DNA from 4 places in the Variovorax sp. efr-133-TYG-130 genome. Region 3 is predicted to be linked to each of the others. Evidence: predicted binding sites of a transcription regulator. Region 3 holds the regulator's gene; each other region holds the start of a gene.
What was found. Region 3 encodes sigma-54, which starts transcription at its own class of promoters, with help from an activator protein. Its sites were predicted from a motif close to TGGCANGNAANCTGCTTT; they were not measured.
Positions count from the first base shown of each region.

Region 1: QRN67_RS09520 (ammonium transporter) is a predicted target of sigma-54. The motif match lies at 2,730-2,747, and genes of this name have one in related genera.
Region 2: QRN67_RS15075 (nitrate regulatory protein) is a predicted target of sigma-54. The motif match lies at 2,909-2,926, and genes of this name have one in related genera.
Region 4: QRN67_RS19120 (isopenicillin N synthase family dioxygenase) is a predicted target of sigma-54. The motif match lies at 3,274-3,291, and genes of this name have one in related genera.

Region 1 covers NZ_JARVTD010000007.1:215,569-221,045, forward strand. The annotation lists gene QRN67_RS09510 (tripartite tricarboxylate transporter permease) at 7-1,518, shown strand; gene QRN67_RS09515 (TSUP family transporter) at 1,648-2,406, opposite strand; gene QRN67_RS09520 (ammonium transporter) at 2,784-4,019, shown strand; gene QRN67_RS09525 (hypothetical protein) at 4,038-4,340, shown strand; gene QRN67_RS09530 (pyridoxal phosphate-dependent aminotransferase) at 4,368-5,477, opposite strand, start outside.
Region 2 covers NZ_JARVTD010000011.1:123,297-128,773, forward strand. The annotation lists gene QRN67_RS15055 (branched-chain amino acid ABC transporter substrate-binding protein) at 1-389, opposite strand, end outside; gene QRN67_RS15060 (Hsp20/alpha crystallin family protein) at 515-886, shown strand; gene QRN67_RS15065 (alpha/beta hydrolase-fold protein) at 1,076-1,837, shown strand; gene tsaD (tRNA (adenosine(37)-N6)-threonylcarbamoyltransferase complex transferase subunit TsaD) at 1,773-2,834, opposite strand; gene QRN67_RS15075 (nitrate regulatory protein) at 2,962-4,215, shown strand; gene QRN67_RS15080 (CmpA/NrtA family ABC transporter substrate-binding protein) at 4,549-5,477, shown strand, end outside.
Region 3 covers NZ_JARVTD010000007.1:33,830-39,306, forward strand. The annotation lists gene QRN67_RS08685 (hypothetical protein) at 1-20, opposite strand, end outside; gene QRN67_RS08690 (LysE family translocator) at 166-810, shown strand; gene QRN67_RS08695 (phospholipase D family protein) at 839-2,440, opposite strand; gene QRN67_RS08700 (RNA polymerase factor sigma-54) at 2,451-4,058, opposite strand; gene lptB (LPS export ABC transporter ATP-binding protein) at 4,079-4,873, opposite strand; gene lptA (lipopolysaccharide transport periplasmic protein LptA) at 4,870-5,477, opposite strand, start outside.
Region 4 covers NZ_JARVTD010000022.1:30,548-36,024, reverse strand. The annotation lists gene QRN67_RS19135 (ABC transporter ATP-binding protein) at 1-444, opposite strand, end outside; gene QRN67_RS19130 (BMP family ABC transporter substrate-binding protein) at 448-1,515, opposite strand; gene QRN67_RS19125 (VOC family protein) at 1,621-2,007, opposite strand; gene QRN67_RS19120 (isopenicillin N synthase family dioxygenase) at 2,215-3,216, opposite strand; gene rutR (HTH-type transcriptional regulator RutR) at 3,443-4,150, shown strand; gene rutF (NADH-dependent FMN reductase RutF) at 4,191-4,742, opposite strand; gene QRN67_RS19105 (malonic semialdehyde reductase) at 4,757-5,356, opposite strand; gene rutD (pyrimidine utilization protein D) at 5,353-5,477, opposite strand, start outside.

The sequences.
Region 1 (5,477 bases), 180 kb from region 3:
AACACCATGGACCTGATCCACAACCTCTCCATCGGTTTCGGCGTTGCCTTCACCTTCACCAACCTGCTGTACTGCCTGGTCGGCTGCATCCTGGGCACGCTGATCGGCGTGCTGCCCGGCATCGGCCCGGTCGCGACCATCGCGATGCTGCTGCCCGCCACCTACGCGCTGCCCCCCGTGTCGGCGCTGATCATGCTGGCCGGCATCTACTACGGCGCACAGTACGGCGGCTCCACCACCGCCATCCTGGTGAACCTGCCGGGCGAGTCTTCGTCGGTGGTCACCTGCATCGACGGCTACCAGATGGCCAGGCAGGGCCGCGCGGGTCCGGCGCTCGCCGCGGCGGGCCTGGGCTCGTTCTTCGCGGGCTGCGTGGGCACGCTGATCCTGGCTGCCTTCGCGCCGCCGCTGACCGAGCTGGCCTTCAAGTTCGGCCCGGCCGAGTATTTCTCGCTGATGGTGCTGGGCCTGATCGGCGCGGTGGTGCTGGCTTCCGGCTCGCTGATCAAGGCGGTGGCCATGATCGTGCTGGGCCTGCTGCTGGGCATCGTCGGCACCGACGTGAACTCCGGCGTGGCGCGCTACAGCTTCGACATTCCGGAACTCACCGACGGCATCGGCTTCGTGGTCATCGCCATGGGCGTGTTCGGCTACGGCGAAATCATCGGCAACCTCTCGCAGCCGGACGACGAGCGCGAAGTGTTCACGCACAAGGTCAAGGGCCTGTGGCCGACCAAGGACGACTTCAAGCGCATGCTGCCCGCGGTGCTGCGCGGCACTGCGCTGGGTTCGGCACTGGGCATCCTGCCTGGCGGCGGCGCGCTGCTGGCCTCATTCGCCTCTTATGCGCTGGAGAAGAAGATCAAGATGCGCCCCGGCGAAGTGCCCTTCGGCAAGGGCAACATCCGCGGCGTGGCGTCGCCAGAATCGGCCAACAACGCCGGCGCGCAGACCTCCTTCATCCCGCTGCTGACGCTGGGCATTCCGCCCAACGCGGTGATGGCGCTGATGGTGGGTGCCATGACGATCCACAACATCCAGCCGGGCCCGCAGGTGATGACCAGCAACCCCGAGCTGTTCTGGGGCCTGATCGCCTCGATGTGGATCGGCAACGCGATGCTGATCATCCTGAACCTGCCGCTGATCGGCATGTGGATCAAGCTGCTGACGGTGCCCTACAAGTTCCTGTTCCCGGCCATCGTGCTGTTCTGCGCCATCGGCGTGTACTCGACCAACAACAACACCTTCGACGTGTGGATGGTGGCGGCCTTCGGCTTCATCGGCTACCTGTTCATCAAGCTGCGCACCGAGCCGGCGCCGCTGCTGCTGGGCTTCATCCTGGGGCCGATGATGGAAGAGAACCTGCGGCGCGCGCTGCTGCTGTCGCGCGGCGCCTGGAGCGTGTTCGTCACGCGGCCGCTGTCGGCCGGGCTGCTGGTGGCTGCGGTGGCGCTGCTGGGCATCGTGCTGCTCCCGGCCATCAAAGCCAAGCGCGAGGAAGCTTTCGTGGAGGAATAGGCTCGCCCCCAGGCTGCGCGGCACTTCGTGTCGCTTCGCCTTCCCCCTACCGGGGGCAACACCTGCGGCCCGGCAGAGCCGGTTCCGCGGTGTTTCTGGAAAGAAACGGCCCGGGGTTCCGGGCCGTTTTCATTTGAGGAACGCGTCGTAGGCGGTCTTGAGGATCAGCGCGCTCACCACCACGATGAACACCACCCGCACGAAGCCCGCGCCGTGCTTCATTGCCACGCGGGTGCCGAGCAGGCTGCCCGCCACGTTGGCGACCGCCATCGCCAGCCCGTAGTGCCACCAGACGTGGCCCTTGGCGGCCAGCAATATCAGCGCGGCGGCGTTGGTCAGGGTGTTGATGATCTTGGCCGAGGCCGAGGCGTTGAGGAAGTCATAGCCCATCCAGCGCACGAACAGGAACACCAGGAAGCTGCCGGCGCCCGGGCCGAAGAAGCCGTCGTAGAACCCGATCGACAGGCCGATGGTGCAGGCCGCCAGCGTCTCGGCGCGGCCGCTGAAGCGCGGCGCATGCAGCCGGCCCATGTCCTTGCGCGCCAGGGTGTAGAGCAGCACGCCCAGCAGGATGACCGGCAGCGCGCGGCGCAGGAAGTCGCCCGGAAACAGCGTGACGCCCCAGGCGCCCAGCATGGAGCCGACGAAACCGAGCAGCGCGGCCGGCCACAGGGCGCCCCAGCGCATCTTCACCCGCTGGCTGAATTGCGCGGCGGCGGCGGCCGTGCCCCATATCGACGCACTCTTGTTGGTGCCCAGCAGCGTGGCCGGTGGTGCGCCCGGGAACACGGCAAACAATGCCGGCACCAGGATCAGCCCACCTCCGCCCACGATCGAATCGACAAAACCCGCGAGCAGCGAGGCGCCCGTCACCACCAGCATTTCCATAGGGGACGGATTCTCTCACCGGGGGTGGCGCTATCAAAAAAGTAGCAGGAGACGCCGGCGCTTCAGGCCGCGCGGGCATAAAAAAGGCGCCGACCAGCGGCGCCTTTCAAACTCAAACACGGCATCTCGTACGGAGCCTTTGAAGCATTTTTTTCTAGTTGCTTGGAAACTGTCTCCTCGGACCCTCGGCAGCACGAGCAGGGCCCGTTCGCGAGTGGCGTGACTTTAGGGCGTGCACCGGCCCAGTGCATTAGGAATTACCCGCTTTGCATTAAGTCGGAAGGCAGATTCGCAAACCAAAGTGTTTCTGCTGGTTAACGATGTGGCACGACTTGTGCACGTCCGGCCACAGCCCAACACTCGAAGAAGAAACGACCATGGCACTGGCATCGCAAGCCTCCATCAACGCGGCGGACACCGCCTGGATGATGACCTCGACCGCGCTGGTGCTGCTGATGACGCTGCCCGGCATCGCGCTCTTCTACGCGGGCATGGTGCGCCGCAAGAACGTGCTGGCCACGATGGCGGCCGTGGTGGCGGTCGCCGCGGCGGTGTCGCTGACGTGGTTCGCCGTGGGCTACTCGCTGGCTTTCACCGAGGGCTGGCCGTGGCTCGGCGGCGCGGGCCGCTTCTGGTTCTCGGGCTTCGAATACCTGAAGGAAGCCGGCCAGGTCGCGGTGAGCCACGTGGCGCCCAACGTGCCGGAGTCGGTCTACGCGATGTTCCAGCTGACCTTCGCGATCATCACCACCGCGCTGGTGCTCGGCGCCTTCGTCGAGCGCATGCGCTTCTCGGCGGTGCTGTGGTTCGCGTTGCTGTGGAGCGTGCTGGTCTATGCGCCGATCGCGCACTGGGTGTGGGAGCCGGGCGGCTGGCTCGCGCAGATGGGCGCGCTCGACTTCGCGGGCGGCTCGGTGGTGCACGTCAACGCCGGCATCGCCGGGCTGGTGTGCGCCTATGCGCTGGGTCCGCGCAAGGGCTACGGGCGCGAGGCTTTCGAGCCCTACAACCTGGCTTTCACCATGATGGGCGCGGGCCTGCTGTGGGTCGGCTGGTTCGGCTTCAATGCGGGCTCGGCGGTGGCGGCCGACGGGCGCGCCGGCCTGGCGATGCTGGTGACGCACATCGCGGCGGCTGCCGGCGCCATGAGCTGGATGCTCGGCGAGTGGATCGTGCGGCGCAGCCCCTCGCTGCTGGGCCTGTGCTCGGGCCTGGTGGCCGGGCTGGTGGCCATCACGCCGGCGGCCGGCTTCGTCACGCCGCCGGCGGCACTGGCCATCGGCGCCATCGCGGGCCTGGCCTGCTACTGGGGCGCCACCGGGCTGAAGCACATGCTGGGTGCGGACGACTCGCTCGACGTGTTCGGCGTGCACGGCATCGGGGGCATCGTGGGCGCACTGCTCACGGGCGTGTTCGCCGACGCGCGCATCTCGGGCGCCACCGGCGACGTGCTGACGCAGGCGATCGCGGTCGGCAGCGTGGCGATCTACAGCGCAACGGGGACGGCGGTGGTGCTTTTCCTGGTGCACGTGCTGGTCGGGCTGCGCGTGGAGGCCGACAGCGAAGTACTGGGCCTCGATCTTGCACAGCACAAGGAACAACTGGGGAGTTGATCCACCGACGGAGGAACCATGCCATCCATGTCCGAAAGCGAACGCATCGCCCTCGCCGCCCGCCTTCACGTGGCGCTGCGGCGAAAGCACGGGCGCGTGACCGACACCGAGTGGATGGCGACCAACGCCGAGTACGCCGCCGAGATCGTGCGCATGACGCGCGCGCACGCGGCCGACACCAAGGACGAGGAGCTCTACCAGCTCGCCACGCGGCTGGAGCAGGCGATGGAGCCGCTGGCGCGCGCGGCCCGGCTGGCGGCGCGGCAGCCCGATGGCCAGCCGCCCACGCCGCCGCCGCGCTATGTGGGCGGGCTGCGCTGAGGCGCCAGCCGGCCCCGGCTCGTCAGCTCACTCCAGCGCTTCGCAGGCCGCGGCAATGCGCGCGCAGGCCTCTTCCAGCTGCGCCATCGACGTCGCATAGGAGATGCGGAAGTACGGCGCCAGCCCGAACACGCTGCCCGGCACCACCGCCACTTCGAAGTCCTGCAGCAGGTAGCGGCAGAAGTCGCTGTCGCTTTGCAGCACGTCACCGCCGCGGGTGCGCTTGCCGAGCACGCCGGCGCAGCTTGCGAAGGTGTAGAACGCGCCCTCCGGCACGCGGCAGCCCAGGCCCGGCGCGCGGTTGAGCGCGGCCACCACGAAATCGCGGCGCGCCTGGAAGTCGGCGCAGCGCTCCGCCACGATGTCCTGCGGGCCGGTCAGCGCCTCGATGGCCGCGGCCTGGCTGATCGACGACGGGCACGATGTCGTCTGGCTCTGCACCACGGCCATGGCCGCGACCAGCGCGCGCGGACCCGCGCCGTAGCCGACGCGCCAGCCGGTCATGGCGTAGGCCTTCGACACGCCGTTGACCGTCAGCGTGCGCTCGCGCAGGCGCGGCTCCACCACCGCCGGCGTCGCGAACGCGAGCCCGTCGTAGAGGATGTGCTCGTAGATGTCGTCCGCCAGCACCCACACGCGCGGATGGCGCAGCAGCACGTCGCACAGCGGCTGGAGTTGCGCCGCGCTGTAGGCCGCGCCGCTCGGGTTCGACGGCGAGTTAAGGAAGATCCAGCGCGTGCGCGGCGTGATCGCGGCTTCCAGCTGCGCGGCGTCGAGCCGGAAGCCGTTGGCCTCGGTGCAGGCCACCGGCACCGGCACGCCGCCGCAGACCTGCACGATGTCGGCATAGGAGGTCCAGTACGGCGCGGGCAGGATCACCTCGTCGCCCGGGTCCAGGCTGGCCATCATCGCGTTGAAGATGACCTGCTTGGCGCCCGCGCTCACGCTGATCTCGTCGAGCGCGAACTCGAGCGCGTTGTCGCGCCTGAATTTCAGCTGCACCGCCGCCTTCATGGCCGGGCTGCCGTCGAGCACGGTGTAGCGCGTGTCGCCGCGGCCGATGGCGCGCACCGCGGCGTCGCGCACGTTCTGCGGCGTGTCGAAGTCGGGCTCGCCCGCGCCCAGCACGATCACCGG
Region 2 (5,477 bases), on a different contig from region 3:
TCGTTGTTCTTGTCGATGGCATCGACCAGCGCCGCGGCCGTGGCCGACGAGTTGCCCTGCAGCACGATGCGCGCGCCGTCGTCCATTGCTGCGCGCAACGCGGAGAGCGCTTCTTCGTTCTGCCCCTTGCTGTCGTAGCGGTCGAGCTGCAGCATGCGCGCGCCGCCAGGCAGCCTGATGCCGCCGCGCGCGTTCACGCGCTCCACGGCCCACAGCAGGTTGCGGAAAACGGCCTCGCCGGTGTTGGCGAAAGGGCCGCTCATGCTCTCGATCAGCGCGAGGCGGATGGGTGCGGGCGAAGCCTGGGCGAGCGCCGCGAAGGGCCTCGCGCATAGCGCCAGCGCCGCGAATTTCAAGGTCTCGCGACGCAAATTAAAGGGGGGATTCATTGTCTTGAAACGCTTGCCACTGCGCCTAGATGAGGTGTCAAGCGGCACTCACACGATGGAACGGCCGCGCAGTGTAAGGGACACACATTCCTTGTCCCCATTGTGTTCATTCAGGAGTTCTTCACATGTTTTTCGCACCTACCCTCCGCACCGCCCGTTTCGCTCCGCGCGGCTATGACCGCGCCTTCGAACGCTTCGCCAGCGAGGCCTTCGCGGGTGCCCGCCGTTCGCCGCTCGTGGAACAGGACGACAAGAGCTGGACCCTCTCGCTCGACGTGCCCGGCTTCTCGCGTGAAGACCTCGCCATCAGCATCGAAGGCGCCGTGCTGCGCATCGACAGCAAGGCCGAAGCCAAGCGCCAGTTCAAGGCCGCCTACGAGCTGCCGCAGGACATCGACGCGGCCACCAGCGAAGCCAAGCTCGAGAACGGCGTGCTCACGCTGAAGCTCGGAAAACTGGTGCCGGTGAGCCAGGCGACGAGTTTGCAAATCAACTAGTAAGGGCGATGCCCACAAGAAGAAAGTGTCAGCCAAGGGTTGCTTTTGACTTTGAACATGCTCCCTATTCACAATAGGCGTGCATAACGTCACATCATGTGACGTTTTCTTAGTACTTTCTTCTTCGTGGGCGTCTTGTAAACGCATCGAAAATCATGACGGTGCGGATCGGGTGCCCCTCCTGGCACCATGAAAACTCACCTTCAACCTGCAAACCCCACCGAACAATCCGACACGCTCCTGGTGTTCCTGCCAGGCGCCTACCTCAAGCCCGACGAGTTCGAGCGCGAAGGATTCATCAGCGCCGTCAGGGAGCGCCACCTCGCAGCCGATGCGCTGCTGGTGGACGCCGACGTCTCCTACTACTACGACCAGACGCTCAGCGAACGCCTGCATGCGGACGTCATCGAGCCGCAGCGCGCCAAGGGCTACAAGGCGATCTGGCTGGTGGGCATTTCCATCGGCGGCTTCGGCGCGCTGATCCACGAACTGGCCAAGCCCGGCTCGGTGGACGGCATCGTGGCGCTGGCGCCCTACCTCGGGCGCCGGGTGCTGGGCGCGGAGATCAAGAAGGCCGGCGGCCTGCGCGCATGGCAGGCACCTACCGGGCCGCAGCCCGACGAAGAGCCCGACCGCAAGCTCTGGCCCTTCTTCCAGCAATACCTCTCGGCGCAGCCTTCGAAGAACCTGCCGCCGCTGTACTTGGGGTTCGGCCTCGAGGACCGCTTTGCTAGCAACCACAAGCTGCTGGCCGACGCACTGCCGCCGGGCCGCGTGTTCACCACCGAAGGCGGCCACGACTGGCCGCAATGGCGCCAGCTCTGGCGCAACGTGCTGGACGTGCTGCCGCTGCCGGCCATCGGCCGCTCGCGCCAGCCGCAGCCTGCTATGCAGCAGCCTGCGGCATCGACGCCTCGGTCGTCAGCGATGCCAATGGCCATCGCGGTCTGACGTCGAAGGCATAGCGCTCGGTCGCCTGCGACAGGCCCGACTGCAGGCGCATCGCGGCGGCCATGGCGATCATGGCGCCGTTGTCGGTGCACAGGTGCAGCTCGGGGTAGTGCACCCGGACCTTGCGCCTTGCGCATGCGGCATCGAGTTGCTCGCGCAGGTTCCTGTTCGCCCCCACGCCGCCCGCCACCACCAGCCGCTTCAGGCCGGTCTGGTCGAGCGCGGCGAGCGACTTCTTCAGCAGCACCTCGACGATGGCCGCCTGCGTGGACGCCGCGAGGTCGGCCTTGCCGGCCTCGAGCTGGTCGCCGAGCTTCTTGGCCTGGGTGAGCACCGCCGTCTTCAGGCCGGCGAACGAAAAGTCGAGATCGCCGCTGTGCAGCAGCGGGCGCGGCAGCTTGAACGCCGCCGGGTTGCCGCCTTCGGCCAGCTTCGCGAGCCACGGCCCGCCCGGGTAAGGCAGGCCCATGAGCTTGGCGCTCTTGTCGAAGGCCTCGCCGGCCGCGTCGTCGATGGTCTCGCCCAGCAGCTCGTAGCGGCCCACGCCGTCCACCCGCATCAGTTGCGTATGGCCGCCGGACACCAGCAGCGCCACGAACGGAAACTCCGGCGGATCGGCGCTCAGGAACGGCGACAGCAGGTGTCCTTCAAGGTGATGCACGCCCAGCACCGGCTTGCCCAGCGCCACGCCCAGCGCGCAGGCCACGCCGGCGCCCACGAGCAGCGCACCCGCCAGGCCCGGTCCGCGCGTGTAGGCCACCACGTCGATTTCACCGAGCGAGCGGCCGGCCTCGGCCATGACCGACTCGGTCAGCGGCAGCACGCGGCGGATGTGGTCGCGGCTGGCCAGTTCGGGCACCACGCCCCCGTAGGCCTGGTGCATGGCGATCTGGCTGTGCAGCGCATGCGAGCGCAACACCGGCAGCGCGTTGCCGTGCGACTCCACCAGCGCCACGCCGGTTTCATCGCAGGATGATTCGATTCCCAACAAGAGCATGCCGCCGAGTGTAGGTGGCGCCTGCCGCGGTCGCCCGCGAAGGGGCAAGCGCAGGCGCGCCGGAGGCCCCCGAGAGGCACGGATGTTGCAGTGCTCCCCCAAGGCCCCGCAGGCGAACGCACCCACCATGAAGTCCGGACTGAGTTTTCTGATCGCCGCCCGCCGCTGCGAAATCGACGAGCTGGACCAGCTCGCGCGCACCAGCGAACTGGTCGGCGTGATCGGTCGGCTGGTGCACGCGCTGCAGCGCGAGCGCGGCATGTCGAACGTGTTCCTTGCATCGCACGGCGTGCGCCTGGCCGAGCAGCGAGCCCCGCAGATCGCGGAATGCCTGGCGCTCGAGCAGGAAGTGCGCGCCGGGTTCGACCAGCTCGAGTCCGAGCATCACCGCGGCGTCGGCTCCGGCAACGGCGCACGGCTGTTCAGCCGCATCGCCTGGGTGCTGCCGGGGCTGGACGCCCTGCCCGCCCTGCGCCGGCGCATCGATGCGCTCGAACTCAAGCCGTCGCAGTCGACCGCCGCCTTCGTCAAGCTCATCGCCGGTCTGCTGTCGGTCGTGTTCGAGGCGGCCGACGGCGCCACCGACCCCGAGATATCGCGCCTCCTGGTGGCGATGTTCAACTTCATGCAGGGCAAGGAGTTTGCCGGCCAGGAACGCGCATTCGGCGCCGCCGCGCTGGCCCAGGGCCGCAGCGACGAAACCCGGCGCCTGCAATGGCAGCACCTGATCGAATCGCAGGAACGATGCTTCCAGGTGTTCGTCGACTTTTCCGGCGATGCGGTGCTCGCCCTCTGGCGCGAGAGCCAGTCCGACGCCACCCTGGCCGAGCTGGAGCGCATGCGCCGCAGGGGCGCCACCTCCGCGCCCGCCGACTCCGCACTCGGCCAGGCCTGGTTCGACTGCTGCACGCGCCGCATCGACGCCATGCGCACCGTCGAAGACCGGCTCGAGGCCGACCTGCGCGCGCTCTGCAGCCACAAGACAGCCCGGGCCCGCAGCGAACTCCAGGCCTACCGGCAGGTGCTCGACACGCTGGCGCCGGAGACCGACGCCGCGCTGTTCTTCGACGACGCCGACGCACAGGCCGCCACGCCCGCGCAACTCGGCCGCCACCTCGAGCGCTCGGTGCTCGACATGGTGCAGGAGCAGTCGCAGCGGCTGCAGGCCATGAGCGACGAACTGCAGACCGTGCGCGCCTCGCTCAATGAACGCAAGCTCGTGGAGCGCGCCAAGGGCCTGCTGATGGCGCACCGGCGCATGAGCGAGCAGGAAGCGCACAAGATGCTGCGCGAGACCGCCATGAACCAGGGCCGCCGGCTCGTCGAAGTGGCCGAGTCGGTGCTCGCGATGGCCGACTACTTGCCCCCGCCTCCCCGCTGAAAGCGTTCAATTTGGTGCGCCGCACAACAACCGTGCCTGTCGCCCGTGCACCGTCCGGATGGCGCTTCGCCCTTGCAGCGCAAGACGTTCCAGCTACTTTTCCGATAGCAGCAGACCGCCCGGCAGGGCTGGCACACCGCTTGCAAGCAACCAGCGCATAGACCTCCAGGGGTCTTCAGGCAGGCGGCACCCAACGGCGGGTGCCACCCACCGACCGGACAAAGGCGTCCCCATCCCGCAAGGGCTCGTTTTCGAGCAGCCCCTGCGCGGTGCGGACGCCTTTTCGTTTTTGTCTTTGCTGTTTTTGTTTGCCTTCAACCGGAGCCCCGCCACATGACCGACCTGCTCAAAACCCGTCTCAGCCGACGCCGCGTCCTGCAAGCCGCCGCCATCGGCGCCGTGGGCATCGACCCCGCCCTGCGCGCGGCCGTCTGGGCCCAGGGCTCCGACAAGCCCGAGAAGGAAGAAGTCAAGATCGGCTTCATACCGCTGACCGACTGCGCCAGCGTGGTCATGGCCTCGGTGCTGGGCATCGACAAGAAGTACGGCGTGAAGATCGTGCCCAGCAAGGAAGCCAGCTGGGCCGGCGTGCGCGACAAGCTCTCCAACGGCGACATCGACATGGCGCACGTGCTCTACGGCCTGGTCTACGGCATGCACCTGGGCCTGAGCGGCCCGAGGAAGGACATGGCCGTGCTCATGACCCTCAACAACAACGGCCAGGCCATCACGCTGTCGAAGAAGCTCTCCGACAAGGGCGCGGTCGACGCCGCCTCGCTGGCCAAGCTCATCGCCAGCGAGAAGCGTGAATACACCTTCGCGCAGACCTTCCCCACCGGCACGCACGCCATGTGGCTCTACTACTGGCTCGCATCGGCCGGCATCGATCCGTTCAAGGACGTGAAGAACATCACCGTGCCGCCGCCGCAGATGGTGGCCAACATGCGCGTGGGCAACATGGACGGCTACTGCGTGGGCGAGCCCTGGGGCCAGCGCGCCATCATGGACGGCATCGGCATCACGGCCATCACCACGCAGGACATCTGGAAGGACCACCCCGAGAAGGTGCTCGGCTGCACCGCCGAGTTCACGAAGAAGTACCCCAACACCGCGCGCGCCGTGACGGCCGCCATCCTCGAAGCCAGCAAGTGGATCGACGCCGGCCTGCAGAACAAGAACAAGATGGCCGAGACCATCGCCGACAAGAGCTACGTCAACACCAGCGTGGACGCCATCAACCAGCGCATCCTGGGCCGCTACAC
Region 3 (5,477 bases):
AGAAGGTAGAGATTTTTCATTTTTGTGCACCGCGGAAGTCGGTACACAAAATGTAAACGAAAACATAATTTTAGTACTACTTAAAGTTTACTTTTCAGTCGTTGATCAGCGTGACTTTCTCCACGCTATTCACCCATTTCAAATTTCCACCAAGAGGCAGCCCCGATGGACAACACCCTTTCCTTGCTAGGCATCGCCGGCGCGATGGCGGTGGGCGCGATGAGCCCGGGCCCGAGTTTCGTGATGGTGGCGCGCACGGCCGTAGCCTCGCGCGGCGACGGGCTGGCTGCGGCGCTGGGCATGGGGGCTGGCGGACTGGTCTTCGCCATCGCGGCGCTTGCGGGACTGCAGGCGGCGTTCCTGGCGGTGCCGGGGCTCTACCTGGCGATAAAAGGCTTCGGCGGCGCCTACCTCGTCTACCTGGGTTTTCGCATCTGCCGCGGCGCGCGCCAGCCACTGGCCGTGACACCCGATGTGGGTAACTCCCCCGGCCGGCAGGGGCGTGGCGGCCGCACCTTCCTGCTGGGCCTGGCGACCCAGGTCAGCAACCCGAAGACGGCCGTGGTCTACGCCAGCATCTTCGCCGCCTTCCTGCCGCGCGAGGTGCCGCTGGTGCTGGCGCTGGCGGTGCCGGCCGTGATCTTCTGCATCGAGACCGGCTGGTACGCCATCGTGGCGCTGGCGCTTTCCTCGGCGGCGCCGCGCTCGGCCTACCTGCGCTACAAGGCCTGGATCGACCGCGCGGCCGGCGGCGTGATGGGGCTGCTGGGGGTGCGGCTGGTCTGGTCGGCCTTGCGCGGCGGCCACTGACCGGGCACCGGCCGCGCCTGAAGCAGGCCTAGAGCAGGCTCTCGGGCGTCAGCGGCGCCAGCAGTTCGAGCATGGTGCGGTCCCAGAAGCCCGAATCGGGCTCCTCGTGCAGCACCGTGATCTGGCCGGCATCGTCGCTGACCCATTCGATGCGCCCGTCGTTGTTGCCTTCGGCAAAGCGCAGCCGGTAGGCGCCCTGCTGCTTGAGCACGTCGAGCAGCTTGAGCATCTGCTGCGCCATTTCGGGGCTGTGGATGATCAGGCCGATCTCGGTGTTCTGCGATTCCGAGCGCGGATCGAAATTCATCGAACCCACGAACAGCGTGCGCCGGTCGATCACCGCCGACTTCGCATGCAGCCGCCCGACCGTGGTGCCGAAAAGCCCCAGCCGCACGCTGCGCCGGGTGCGCGTGGAGCTCAGCTCGTACAGGTCGGCGCCGAGCTTGAGCATGTCGGGCCGGTAGCGGCGGTAGGCGGTGTGCACCAGCGGCTCGTCGGTGGCTGCCAGCGAATTGGTGACCACGCTGATCTTCACGCCGCGCCCGCGGATCTCGCGCATCACCTCGAGCCCCGTGGCGCCCGGTATCAGGTAGGGCGAGACGATGGTGACCTCGGCGCGCGCGCGGCGCATCTGCTCGACCACGTTGTAGCGCACGCTGTCGACGTCTAGCAGCGGCACGCCGCCGTACGACGCGGTCTTGCCGATCACGCGGTCGGGCGAGTCGGCATAGGCCTCGGCCAGGGTCCAGATCAGGCCCAGCCTGCCGGCGTTCAGGTCGTCGGCGATCGGGCTGTAGCCCAGCAGGTCGTTGGGCGCGGGCGGCGGCGGCGGCGGGGTGGTGTCGGCGCCGGTGGCGGCGTCGAAGCGGCGCTGCAGTTCCTCGCGCGAAAGGTTGCTCGCCACCACCGACTGCACGGGGCGCACATAAGTGCTGTTCCAGTATTGGTCGAACAGGCTGCCGAGCCGGGGAATGAGCGCGCCGGTCACGAAGGTGTCGAGGTCTAGAAAGTTCTCGCCCGCCGTGCGCGTGAAGTACTGGTTGCCGATGTTGCGCCCGCCCGCCACCGCCATCGCGCCGTCGGCGATGAACAGCTTGTTGTGCATGCGGCGGTTCACGCGGCTGAAGTCGAACAGCGAAGCCGCGAAGCGCCTGACCAGGCTGCTGCGCCCGGCCGGGAACGGGTTGAACAGCCGCAGCTCCACATTCGGCGTAGCGGCAAAGCCGAGCAGCAGTTCGTCTTCGCCGGAGGTGTAGAGGTCGTCCATGAGCACCCGCACGCGCACGCCGCGCAGGGCGGCGTCGCGCAGGGTGCGCAGCAGGTAGCGGCCGGTCTCGTCGTTCTCGATCTGGTAGTACTGCACGTCCAGCGTGCGCTGGGCGCGGCGCGCGAGCTCTATGCGGGTGGCGAAGGCGAAGTCGCCGCCGGGCATCAGGCGAAAGCCGCTCAGGTCGGGGTCGGGCTGGGCCGCCATCGCGAGCTTGCCGAGCGCGGTGTCGGCCGACACGGCCATGGCCTTGGTGGGCGGGCGCGGCGCCTCGTCGGGCAGGGTGGCGCAGCCGCTGAACAGCAGCACGGCCAGCAAAGCGATCACCCAATGGCCCCAGCGCGACATCGGGAGACGGCTCATCGAAGGCTTTCTACAGGGCCTTGCGCAGATTGGCGGGCGCAATGCGCAAGGCCTCGCGGTACTTGGCCACGGTGCGGCGCGCGCACTCGATGCCCTGCTCCTTCAGCATCTCGGAGATCTGGCTGTCCGACAGCGGCTTCTTGATGCTCTCGGAGCTCACGAACTGCTTGATCAGCGCGCGCACCGCCGTGCTCGACGCGTTGCCGCCGGTCTCGGTGCCCAGCGCCGAGCCGAAGAAATACTTCAGCTCGACCGTGCCGAACGGCGTGGCCATGTACTTGGCGGTGGTCACGCGCGAGATGGTGGATTCGTGCAGGCCCAGTTCGTCCGCAATTTCGCGCAGCACCAGCGGGCGCATGGCCAGCTCGCCGTGCACGAAGTAGCTCTTCTGGCGCTCGACGATGGCGTTGCTCACGCGCAGGATGGTGTCGAAGCGCTGCTGGATGTTCTTGATGAACCAGCGCGCCTCCTGCAGCCGCTGCGAAAGCGCCTGGCTGCCCTCGCCCTTGTGCGACTTGAGCGCACCGGCATAGATGTCGTGCACGCGCAGGCGCGGCATGACCTCGGGATTCAGCATGACGCGGAACTTGACGTTGGTGCCGCGTCCGGTCTTGGTGACGATCACGTCGGGAATGACGATGTTGCGCTCGACGTCGACGAAACGGCGCCCCGGCTTGGGCTCCAGCCGCGCAATGACCTGCAGCGCCGAGCGCACCAGCTCTTCGCTGCTGCGGGTGAGCGTGGCCAGGCGCTTGAAGTCGCGCCGCGCGAGCAGCTCCATCGGCTGCTTGCAGATGGCGATCGCGGTCTTGTAGACCTGTGCCTGCTCTTCGTCCTCGTCGTCGTCCTCGGCAGCCAGCGCGCGCAGCTGGATGCTCAGGCATTCGCCGAGGTCGCGCGCGCCAACGCCCACCGGCTCCAGGCTCTGCAGCAGGCCGAGCGCCACCTGGAAGTGGTGCACCAGGTCGTCGAACTGGTCGTTGTCGTCGCCGGCCAGGCCCGAGGCCAGCGCGGGCAGGGAGTCTTCGAGGTAGCCGTCGTCGTTGAGCGACTCGATCAGGAAACGCAGCGCGGCGCTGTCGTTCTCGCTCAGGCGCAGGCTCAGCGCCTGGCGGTGCAGGAACGACTGCAGCGATTCCTGGCTGCGCGCGAGTTCGGTGGCGTCGGCGCGTTCGTCGTCGCCCAGGTTGTTCTGGCGCGCGGGAGCGTCGCTGCCCCACTCGCTGTCGTCGGGCGCCATGTCGACGGTGCCGTCGCCTTCCCAGTCGGGCTCGCGCTCGGCGATCTCGGCGGCGGGGCCGTCGGAGTCGGCCGTGGTGGTGGTGGCGGTCTCGGTCGAGGCGGTGGAGGTGCTGGCAGGCGGCGGGGTGAAGTCGCTCTCGCCGTCGCCGCCGTCACTGCCGTCATCGCGCGCCGCGGGCGCGTCGGCGGTGTCGAGCCCGAACTCCTCGCGCGCCGCTTCTTCCGCGGTGCGCTCGAGGAAGGGGTTCTCGTCGAGCATCTGCTCCACTTCCTGGCTCAGTTCGAGCGTGGAGAGTTGGAGCAGCCTGATCGACTGCTGCAGTTGGGGCGTCAACGCCAAGTGCTGCGAGACGCGAAGGGACAGCCCTTGCTTCATGTGGAGAACCCGACCCTTCCTTACATGCGGAAGTGTTCGCCCAGGTACACCCTGCGTACCTCGGCGTTGTCGACGATCTCCGAGGGCGTACCTTGTGCCAGCACATGCCCGTCGCTGATGATGAACGCGTGATCGCAGATGCCCAGCGTTTCGCGCACGTTGTGGTCGGTGATGAGCACGCCGATGCCGCGCTCCTTCAGGAAGCTGATGATCCGCTGGATTTCGATGACGGCGATCGGGTCGATGCCGGCGAAGGGCTCGTCCAGCAGGATGAAGCGCGGCTGGGTGGCCAGGGCGCGTGCGATCTCGACGCGGCGTCGCTCGCCGCCCGACAGCGCCAGCGCCGGCGAATCGCGCAGGTGGTCGACGCGCAGGTCGGCCAGCAGTTCGGACAGGCGCTCTTCAATGTGCTGCTTGGACAGCGGCGCGAGCTTGCCGCTCGCGTCGGGCTCGTGCTGCAGTTCGAGCACGGCGCGCACGTTTTCCTCCACCGTGAGCTTGCGGAAGATCGAGGCTTCCTGCGGCAGGTAGCTCAGGCCCATGCGCGCGCGGCGGTGGATGGGCATGTGGGCGATGGGCTCGCCGTCGATGGTGATGTCGCCCGCGTCGGCGCGCACCAGCCCGACGATCATGTAGAACGAGGTGGTCTTGCCGGCGCCGTTGGGGCCGAGCAGCCCGACGACTTCACCCTTCTGCACGTCGAGCGAGACGTCCTTCACGACCGTGCGGCTGCCGTAGCTCTTCTTCAGGCCGCGCGCCACCAGGCGGCTGCCCGGTGCGCCGTTGGCTTCCTGGGTTCCAGCGGTTTCGATCACTTGCGGGTTTCTCCATCGCCACCGAGCGTGGTGGTCGAGCGCAGGCCCGTGCCGGGCGCGGGCGTGGACGCTGCCGGCTTGGCTCCGGCCGGTGCGCCGGGCGCGGGCGCCGTGGCGGCCTTGGGTGTCAGGATGGTCTTGACGCGGCCGCTCGGGGACGACGCGTTGACCGCGGTGTTCGGCGGCACGGTGGAACCGTTGACCGTGTAGGTGTCGTTGCTCTGGTCGTAGACGATCAGGGCGCCGGTGCTCACGTCGTTCGGCGTGGAACCGAGCAGGCGGCGCATTTCCGCGTTGCGGATGAACTTGACGTTGTCGGCACGGCTGTCGTACTCGATGACTTCGGACTCGCCCTCGATCCACTCGTCGGGGGCGTTGCGCTTCTGCTTGTAATAGGCCCGCTTGCCGGGTGCCGCCGTGACCACGCCGTACTGGTAGCCCTCGGCGTCCTGGCGGACATCGAGCCGCGCGCCGCGGATGATGATCGTGCCTTTTGTTACCAGCACGTTGCCCGTGAACACGCTGGTCTGCTTGAGGTCGTCGTAGCGCATGGCATCCGACTCGATGTTCATCGGCTTGCTGCGGTCGGCGGTCTCGGCCAGGG
Region 4 (5,477 bases), on a different contig from region 3:
CTCGGCGATCGACAGCGCATCGACGCGCTTCGACGGATCGATGTCGAAGCCCAGCTCCGAGGCCTTGTTGCGGATGTCGCGCTCTATTTCGCGCAGCCTTTCGCCGTGGCTCTGGAAGCCGACAGGCGGCGGCGCGGTGAGCAGGATGTTCTGCGCCACGGTGAACGGCCGCACCAGCTTGAAATGCTGGTGGACCATGCCGATGCGCTGCCTGGCCGCATCGCGCGGGCCGGCGAAGCGCACCGCGTTGTCATCCACCAGCAGCTGGCCCGCCTCGGGCGCATAGAGCCCGGCCGCGATGTTCATGAGCGACGACTTGCCCGCGCCGTTCTCGCCGAGCAGGGCATGCACCTCGCCCCAGCGCGCGGTGAAGTGGGCGTCGGTCAGTGCCGCGAAGCCGTCGAAGGACTTGCGGATGCCGGTGAGTTCCAGCGCATTGGGCATGGCTTACTTCTGCGTGACCACGCCCTTGACGAACCAGTCCATCTTCCAGAGGTCGGCATCGGACAGCACCGCGCCCTTGGCGACGCGCTCCTTGCCGTCGCGGTCGGCGAGCGGGCCGGCGTAGATCTGCTTGCCCTTCATGATCGCGTCGCGCTCGGCGGTGATGAGCGCGGCCTTGTCCTTGGGCACGGCCGGGCCGAAGCCGGCGATGTCGGTGCCGCCGTCCTTCATCTCGATGAAGGCGCCGTACTGGGCTGGCTTCCAGTTGCCGGCCATGATCTTCTTGAGTTCCGGCGTGAGGAAGCGGTCCCACACCCACACCGACGAGCACAGCGTGGCCTTGGGCGCGAACTGGCGCAGGTCGCGGTGGTGGCCGGTGCCGTACACGCCGCGCTCCTGCGCCACGATCTGCGGCGTGGGGCTGTCGACGTGCTGGCCGATCACGTCGGCGCCCTGGTCGATCAATGCCGCGGCTGCCGCGCGTTCCTTCACCGGGTCGTTCCACGCGCCGGTGTAGATCACGTTGACGGTGGCGTTCGGGTTCATCTTCTGCGCGCCGAGCGCGAAGGCGTTGATGGTCCAGTTCACCACGCCGAAGGGGTTGGCCGCGACGAAGCCGAGCTTGCCGGTCTTCGACGCCGCGCCTGCGGCCATGCCGCAGAGGTACTGGCTCTCGTAGGTGCGGCCGTAGAACGACTCGAGGTTGCTGCCGTTGGTGGTGCCCGAGCCGTTGAGGAAGGCCACGTCGGGGTACTTGGCGGCCAGGTCCTTGAAGCTGTCGGAGTATCCGAAGGCGGTGCCGATGACGATGTTGGCGCCGCGCTGGATGAACTTCTCCGCGGCGGGCTTGATGGCCGATGCGTCTTCGGGCACGTTCTCGACGAACTGGATCTTCTGGCCGATTTCCTTCTCGATCTTCACGCGGGCTTCGTCGAAGGCCTGCGTCCAGCCGCCGTCGTTCTTGGGGCCGAAGTAGAGCATCGCGATCTTCGGCTTGTCCTTGAGCGTGAAGCCGTCGGCCGCAGCGGCGGGCAGCGTGGTGAAGAGCGCGCCGCCGGCTGCGAGGGTCATGGCAAGCCCGAGGACGGGGCCGTGGGAGGGAGTGCGCGGCATGAAGCAACCTTTCGTGGGGAGCATGGGAAGAGAGGAGAAAAAAAGGGGGGAGGTCGCGTGCGGCTACATCATGAAATTGATGCGGAACACGTTGCCTTCGGGGTCGAGCAGCACCGACTGGTACCAGTTGTAGTAAGTGACGTAGGGCGCCTTCACCAGCGTGGCGCCGGCCTCCAGGGCAACGGGCACCATGCGGTCGACGTCGGCCTGGCTGTCGACGTCGATGTTCAGCAGGAACTTGACGCCGCGTGTGTCGGAGTACTCGCTCAGGTGCAGCAGCTCGTAGGCGTCGAGCGCGTTGAAGCCGAGGCTCGACTTGCCGGTGTCCAGGCCGCGGAAGATGGGGGAGCGGATGGCTTCTATCTCTGTGAAGCCGAACACGCGCTGGTAGAAGCCGCTGAGCGCGACCACGTCTTTGGCGAAGACGTTGACGTAGGAGAGGTGTGCCATGTCTGTGCTTTTTGATGTGGTGTTTTTCAGGGCGCGTGCACAGGCCGTCGGGTACTCCCCTCCGCGAATGTCCCCCGCCCTTCGGGCTCCTCCTTTATTTCGCTGCGGGGAGCACCCGACGCCCTGTGCACAGGGCACGCTGCTGGTGCTCGGCTGATCAACAACTGCTCGGCGTGAGCGCGCCCCGAAGAACAGCGGTAAGTCATCTCAAGCCACCACCTTGGTCCCGCCGAAGGTCGTCTGCTTGACGAACTTCGACGTCAGGTGGTCTCCGGAGGAAATGGGCGCGTACTTGGCAACCTCGCCGGGCGCGAGGCAGCTCGGCAGGCACTCGACCATCGCGTCGTAGTTCGGCTGGTGGAAGAACACCAGCGACTGGCGGCGGTTGGTGCTCGCCACCTCGAACGGCGGGTTGATCACGCGGTGCAGCGTGGACACCCACTGGTCGTTGGTCCACTGCATCATCAGGTCGGCAATGTTGACGACCAGGCCGCCCTCGACCTGCGGCACGTCGACCCACTGGCCTGCCTTGTTGAACACCTGCAGGCCCTTGTCGTCGGGCAGCACGATGGTGAGGCTGCCGTAGTCGCTGTGCGCGCCCGCGCGCAACTGGCCCGGCAGCGGCTGCTCGCGCTGCGGTGGATAGCTCAGCACGCGGAACATGCTGATGTGCTCGTCGATCTTGTCGTCGAAGAAGGTCTCGGGCAGGGAGAGGCCGAGCGCGAAGATGCGCATCAGCGAGCGCGAGAGATCGCTCATGGCCTCGAAGTAGCCTTCGTAGGCTTCGCGGAAACCGTCGATGGGCGGCCAGCTGTTGGGCTCGAAGTGCGGGCCGGCGGCGGGGCCGCGGTGATAGTCGTCGTCGGGCACGTTCGACGGGCCGATGGAGAACGACTCCTTCAGGTCGCCGGGCGCTGCCTCTTCGAGGCTGTAGGAGAGCCCCTCTTCGCCGACCGCGCTGTAGCCGCGCACCGCGTCTTCGCGCGGCCGGTCGACCTTGCGCTTCTCGGCCAGCGGCATGTCGAAGAACTGGCGCGAGAGCGACGACACGCGCTCTATCAGCTCGGGCGCGATGCCGTGGTTGGTGATGACGAGAAAGCCGATGCTTCGGCAGGCTTCGTCGACTTTTCTCGCAACCGCCGACTTGCCTTCGGCGGTGCCGTCGAAGTAGGGCGCGAGATCGATGATGGGAACGGACAGCAGGGTCATGGCAGCTTCCTCATTCGGTCGGTCATGCAGTCGTGCATGCGTTGGCATGCCTTTCGCCATGCAACGTCTGTGCCAGTTGGACCAAATGGACAAATCGCATTCGCCGCGTCAGCATGGTGCGCAACACCGCGTTGTGCCGCCGGTCGTGACGCAAGGCGATGCACCGTGGCCTTACAGTGGTGCGCCTTTTGAAAACCGATGAACGTGAAGAGAAGAGCGAGGGAAGATGCCGAAGACCAAGGCGCTGGCCGCAGCCAGCAGCAGTACCGACAAACCGGCGCGCAAGCGTGCCAAGCCGGCCGTGCGCAGTGCGTCGGCCGTGAACCGGCGGCTGCGCCAGATCGAGGACAAGCGCAGCGCGATCCTCGGCGCGGCGCTGGGGCTGTTCTCGCGCTTCGGCCTGCACGGCACATCGATCGACCAGGTGGCGGCGCGTGCCGATGTGTCGAAGAGCAACCTGCTCTATTACTTCGCGAACAAGGAAGAGCTCTACGTCAACGTGCTGCGCGACCTGCTCGCGCTGTGGCTCGAACCGCTGCGCGGCTTCAGCGCCGAGCAGGACCCGGCCGAGGCCATCGGCGGCTACATCCGCCGCAAGCTGGTGGTGTCGCGCGACCGGCCCGATGCATCGCGGCTGTTCTGCCTTGAAATGATCCAGGGCGCGCCGCTGCTGCGCGACGAACTGGACCGCGAGCTGCGCTCGCTGGTGGAGAAGAAATCGGAAGTGATCCGCGCCTGGGTCGAGTCCGGCAAGCTGGCGCCGATCGATCCGCACCACCTGATCTTCGCGCTGTGGGCGGTGACGCAGCACTACGCGGATTTCGGCGTGCAGGTGCAGGCGCTGACGGGGCACACGCTGGAAGATGCGGCGTTCTTCGAGGAGACGGTGGAGAACGTTCAGCGCATCGTGCTGCAGGGCATCGCGCCGCGCTGACTCTTGCCTTGCTCCCTCCCCTTCCGGGGGAGGAAGCAATTCAGTGCTGGGGCGGCGCCGCGATCTCGTGATAGCGCCGGTCGAAGTAGATCAAGCCCTGCGCCGCGCCGCCGATCGCAATCGACACGGCCTCGCAGAACAGCACGTCGTGCGTGCCCGCGCTCGTCGCGTGCACCACGCGGCAGTCGAAGGACACCGCCGCATCGTCGAGCATCGGCGAGCCGGTGGTCTTGCGGCTCCAGCGGCCGGCGGCGAAGCGCTCGTCCATCGGCGTCTTGCCGCCGAACAACGCGGACAGCGACTGGTGGCCCGCTGCCAGCACGTTCACGCACAGCACGCCGTTGGCTTTGAACGCCGGGTACACGGAAGCGGACCGGTTCAGGCACACCAGCAGCGTCGGCGGCTCGTCGGTCACGCTGCACACGGCCGATGCGGTGAAGCCGGCGCGGCCTGCCGGGCCGTCGGTGGTGATGATGTTCACCGCCGCGCCCAGCCGCGCCATCGCGTTGCGGTAGTCGGCCTTCTGCAAGCCCGCGGGCAAGCCGGCGGGGTTCGATGACGAAGGGGCGTGGGAGGCCATGGCGTTCAACATGGAGAGTGACTCCTTCAGGCCAGCACGCAGGCTTCGTCGAAGGGCAGCCGCGGCAGGCGGCCGAACACCTTCGACGCATCGCCGTGGCCGAGGTTGATGAGGAAATTGACGGTCCAGTCGGTGCCCTCGAAAAAGGCCGCGTCGACCTTCGCCTTGTCGAAGCCCGACATCGGGCCGGCGTCCAGGCCCGCCGCGCGCGCGGCCAGCAGCAGATAGCCGGCCTGCAGGCTCGCGTTGCGGAAGGCGGTCTCATGCGCGGCCTCGGGGCTGCCGGTGAACCAGCTGCGCGCGTCGGCATGCGGGAACAGCGTGGGCAGCTTGTCGTAGAACTTGCGGTCCCATGCGGCGATGACGGTGACCGGCGCGCTCATGGTCTTGTCGAGGTTGCCCTTGGAGAGCGCGGGCGCCAGGCGCTGCTTGCCTTCGGGCGTGCGCACGAACACGAAGCGCGCGGGCGAGCAGTTGGCCGAGGTCGGGCCCAGGCTCGCGAGCGAATAGATCTGCCGCAGTTGCGCGTCGGTGACGGGCTCGTCGGTCCAGCCGTTGTGGCTGCGTGCGGCGGTGAACAGCAGCGACAGCGCTGCGTCGTCGAGTGTGGATGCAAGAGTGGTCATGCTGGAACTGCGGGTGCGGTGACCCGCGAAAGAAAGTCGAGCAGGCTGCGGTTGAAGGCTTCGGCCTCGGTCACGCTGTGGGCGTGGCCGCCGTGCGGCATGAAGTCGAGCGTGACGTCGC